DNA from 2 places in the Halomonas sp. A29 genome. Region 2 is predicted to be linked to the other one. Evidence: predicted binding sites of a transcription regulator. Region 2 holds the regulator's gene; the other holds the start of a gene.
What was found. The regulator FliA, encoded in region 2, starts transcription of late flagellar genes. The targets are predictions, from matches to a motif close to CTAAAGTTNNNNNNNNNNCNGCCGATA.
Positions count from the first base shown of each region.

Region 1: a site for FliA is predicted at 1,246-1,272, ahead of motA (flagellar motor stator protein MotA). Genes of this name have one in related genera too.

Region 1 is NZ_JAXQPR010000005.1:6,061-8,455, forward strand. It holds gene motB (flagellar motor protein MotB) at 1-333, opposite strand, end outside; gene motA (flagellar motor stator protein MotA) at 330-1,202, opposite strand; gene flhC (flagellar transcriptional regulator FlhC) at 1,389-1,964, opposite strand; gene flhD (flagellar transcriptional regulator FlhD) at 1,968-2,294, opposite strand.
Region 2 is NZ_JAXQPR010000003.1:497,035-499,429, reverse strand. It holds gene SPH52_RS08290 (hypothetical protein) at 1-237, shown strand, start outside; gene SPH52_RS08285 (flagellar protein FlhE) at 294-656, shown strand; gene SPH52_RS08280 (RNA polymerase sigma factor FliA) at 713-1,417, shown strand; gene SPH52_RS08275 (EAL and HDOD domain-containing protein) at 1,414-2,395, opposite strand, start outside.

The DNA of each region.
Region 1 (2,395 bases), on a different contig from region 2:
CTGCTGCTCACTCGGACGCGAGAACTCCCGGGTGTCGATGCGGCTGCGCTCGCCATCGCTGTGAGCCGGATCCGGCCCTCCTCCCGGGATGACCTGGGTGCTGCCAGAACGATCCCCACCAGAGATGGCACCAGTCAGGGGTGTGCTGAAGTAGTCTGCTACTCCTTGGCGCTGCTCGTCGCTAGCCACAGAGAGAATCCACATCACCAGGAACAGCGCCATCAGAGCCGTCATGAAGTCGGCCAGTGCGATCTTCCAGCTTCCACCATGGTGGGCGTGGACTACTTTCTTGCGCCGAATGACAATCGGACGCTTGTCGCCGCCTGCGCTCATTCTGCTGCCGCACCCGACTTGGCGTTACGTACATAGGTTTCAAGCTCGGTGAACCCTGGCCGTTCGGCGGTGTGCAGTGCCTTGCGACCGAACTCCACCGCCAGCTGTGGCGCGTAGCCGTGCAAACTGGCCAGCAGCGTGATGCGAATGCACTGGAGCATCTTTTCTGCTTCCTTGATCTGGCGCTCGATGCTGCTGGCCACCGGATTGATGAAGCCATAGCCCATCAGGATGCCGAGGAAGGTACCCACCAGGGCGTGGGCGATCATTTCACCCATTTGCTCGGGCCCGGCATCGGCATAGGTCAGCGCCTTCACCACCCCCATGACAGCCGCAACGATGCCGAACGCGGGCATTGCATCGCCCACCTTGGCGATGGCATCCGCCGGAATGTGGGCCTCCTGCTCGAAGGTCTCGATCTCATGGAGCATCAGTTCGTCGATTTCCATGGGATCCATGCCACCAGCGACCATCAGGCGCAGGTAGTCGGTCAGGAAGTTCATGATCATCGGATCGGCCAGCACCCTGGGGTGCTCCTGGAACAGTGCACTCTCCTCGGGTGTGTCGATATCGCGCTCGATGCCGAGCATGCCCTCGCGTCGGACCTTGGTCAGCAGCTTGAACTGCACTGCCAACAGTTCCATGTACATTTCCTTGTTGTACTTCTTGGTACGCCGCAGCTTGGGAATGATCTTGAAGGTGGCCTTGATCGCCTTGCCATTGTTGGCAGCGATGAAGGCACCGACCCCAGCCCCACCGATCATCAGCAGCTCGGTCGGCTGATAGAGCGGCCCAAGAAAGCCCCCGGCAAGCACGAAGCCGCCGAAGACACACAACATGACTACGAGGTAACCCAGTAGAATCAGCACAACCGATACCCTTTATTGGATGTAAGCCGTCGTTATCACTGCATATCGGCCAAGCGTGGCCACACTTGAGGCCTGATGGCCAAAAAGAGCGTGCCAACTCGATCGTCGGTTCGTTTCATACAGGCAGACAGCAAGACGCCGCCCGAGGGCGGCGTCTTGAGGGGCTCACAGCTGGCAAACTCGGGATCAACCGACCCGCTTGAGTGCGACCTCGAGGCCAACGGCTTCCTCCGCCTCACGCTCACGGCGCTTGCGGGTCTTGCCGGCACGGGAGGGCGGCATGCAGATTCCACAGACGTAGTCATGGTCCGGGGTATGGGCATGGGCAACGAAGTGGCCACTGCAATGGGTGCAGGTGGAGAGCTGCAGCAGGTCGCTCTCGAAGAACCTGACCAGGGTCCAGGCCCGGGTCAGCCCCAGCACCGGGTCGGCCTGGTCAATACTCACCTGCTCATTGTAGAGCCGATAAGCGGTGACGAAGGCCTGCATCCGCTCGCACTTCTGCTCACTGAGCAGACGACGATAGATGTTATAGAACAGCGAGGCATGCACGTTCGGCAGCCAGGTGATGAACCAGTCCGTAGAGAAAGGCAGCATGCCCTTGGGCGGCGACATGCCACGCACTTCCTTGAACAGGCGAATCAGCCGGGCTCGACTCAAATCGGTCTCGGTTTCCAGCACTTGAAGCCGGGCACCAAGTTCGATCAGCTCGATGGCAAGCTGAACCTGCTGCATCTCCTCGACGAGGCTTTTCTGCGGCATCGCTCACACCCCCCGTGACATGGATACGGCTTCACGACCTGCCATCAGCAGCGAGGCGTGAAACTGCGACAATCCATTGTCACGGGGGTTGTGGACCACTTGACGCAGCTGCTCGGCACCATCGAAGCCGAAATGGCAGAGCAACTGGTTGGTGCGGGCCAGGCGGGTCAGTTGGGCGGCGCCGAGCGACACGAGCAGATCGGCGGTTTCGTCATCGATCTTGAGACGGAACATGGCCGCCGCGCGGTCGTCGTTCAGCAGGCGCTGTGCCAGCAACAGATAGGCAAGATTCAGCTCCTGGATCTCATCCAGGTGATTCGTGTTCATCATTCAGTTTCCCTGCACGCTGTTGATTCGCGTGTCCTTTGTTTTCTTGTAACGTACTTATTCAGGACTACGGCCTAGAGATACGTCGTGTTACGCAACGAAGC
Region 2 (2,395 bases):
AGCCCGCACCTGCCGGTGCTGGCCGCGCAGCAGGCACACTGGGCGCTGTGGGTGGATGACGATCTGGAGGCTTTTCGTCGCGGCTATCGCCTGCTCAAGCAGATCGCCGAGCAGGGTGGCCCGCAACGTTTGATCGCCGTGCATCCCCCAGGGGTGGGGCGCCAGGGTCTATTGGCCAATCTGCAGTATGTGGCGGAGGCTTATTTCGGCATCGAACTGTTGGTATTGGCGCGATGATTAGTCGAGTGAGTCCTTGGCTTCTGGGTATCGCCCTCTGTGGAGGGTGGGTGGGTATGGTTCAAGCTGCGGGCAGTTGGGTGGCTACGGCTCCTTCACTATTGGTGGCCATGGTCGAGCGGCCGATGTCATCCGCTGCCTTGCTGCCACCCTCGCCCGCGCTGGCCCAGGGCCAGGTGATGGGACGGGTCATTTGGCAGTACCAGCCGCCGGCCGGCAGTGGGGTGGATGCCTGGCTTTGCCACCCGGGAGACTGCGTGCGACTACCGGGCCCGCGTGGGCAGACCGACGCCATGACGGGTCTGCCGGCCGATACGCCACTCTATTTTCAGTTTTCACTGCAGGATCGACGCCAGCGTGCCGCGACCCTGCAAGGGCTGCAGGTCATCGTCAACCACGAGCATCTGCATCGTCCCTGACCCGTCGAGCGACCGAATCGACGCTCGAGGGAATTGTCAGCCGTGAGAGCAAGCGCATGTACACAGCACGAGGCAAGATCGAACAGGCAGACCTGCTGGATGAGTACCTGCCGCTGGTGAGGCGTCAGGCGCTGTCCATGCAGGTACGGCTACCGGCGAGCATCGAGCTCGACGACCTGATTCAGGCCGGCACGGTGGGGCTGCTGGAAGCCATGGGCCGCTTTGATGCGACCCAAGGGGCCAGCTTTGCTACCTTTGCCAGCCAGCGTATTCGCGGTGCCATGCTCGACGAACTGCGCAGCCGGGACTGGTTGCCGCGCAGCGTACGTCGCAATGCACGGGCGGTGGACGAGGCCGTGCGCCGCCTCGAGCAGATGCTGGGGCGGCCGGCCGAAGAGACCGAAATCGCTGCCGAGCTCGATATGGAGTTGGGAGAGTACCGGCAACTGCTGAACGACACGAACAGCGGACATCTGCTGCCCTTCGAGGCGCTGATGGCTGAGGGTGTCGAGCCCGGGATCGAGGATGCCTCGATCGACACCCCCTATCGCATGCTCATCGACGAAGAGAAGCGTCGGCAGCTGACCGAGGGCATCGAGGCGCTTCCCGAGCGCGAGAAGCTGTTGATGGCGTTGTACTATCAGGAAGAACTCAACCTCAAGGAGATCGGGGTCGTGCTCGGCGTTACCGAATCGCGGGTCTGCCAATTGCATAGCCAGGCGGTGAGCCGACTTCGGGCGCGCCTGGCCGATCACGATTAAAGGTTGTCCATCAGCGCCTTGGTGCTGCTCAGCGCATTCATGTAGCAGCTGTGGAGCTGGTCCGGGGGCAAATCGTCGATGGCTTCCTCGACCTGGCGCTCATGGTTTTCGCAGAGGGTCAACACGGCGCCGAGGGGGCCTGCCCTGTGTTTCAGGGCGTCGATGATCGGCTGGCCCAGCGGCAAGTGTTCGAGCAAGGTATTGCGGTCCTCTTCGAGCAGGGCATCCATCATCGAGAACAGGCCGGTGGTGAAGGCGTCCTCGGGGTCGAGAGCGGGAAAGGGAGCTGCCAGGTTGCGACACATGAAGGCGCGGATCAGCGCCATGCGCAACACGATGCGCGACGAAGGCTGCAGGCTGGCGAGAGTCAGGGTCAGGATCAATCGACGCAACTCGATCAGCCCCAGGATCTGTACCGCGCGATGCAGGTCGACTTCCTTGCCGCCGCGATGAAAATAGCTGGAGTTGGCCCGGCGCAGAATGGCCACGTGCAGGTGCGGCACCTGCACCGCCAGCTCATGGAGCCGGTTGAAGTCGCTGTTGTCTTCGTAGAGGGCGCGGATCAGTCGGATCTGCGCGGCCCGGTTGCCATGGCGCCCACGGGGTGCCGACGCGATGAAGTTGGGCTTGGCGAGATAGTTTCCGTGGTAGTAGTCACAGCCCATCGCCTGGTAGCGCGCCAGCTCTTCCCGGCTGTCGAGGTTCTCGACCAGCAGCTTGACGTTGCGAGCGGGCAGCCTCTCCAGCGTCTTGTCGTCGAGATCGTGTGGCGAGGAGAGCACGATGATGTCGCAGCGATCGAGCATTGTCTCCAGGTCCTGCTTCAGCAGGCGGGTGGGCAGGACGACCCGGTAGCCGCGCTCACGGATGTCATCGAGCGTTGCCAGCAACTCGGCATCGATCATGCCCTCCTCTGCGATACCGAGCGCCAGGCGTGGCGCCGGAGTAGGCAGCAGTTCGGGGCGTTCGAGCCAGCCC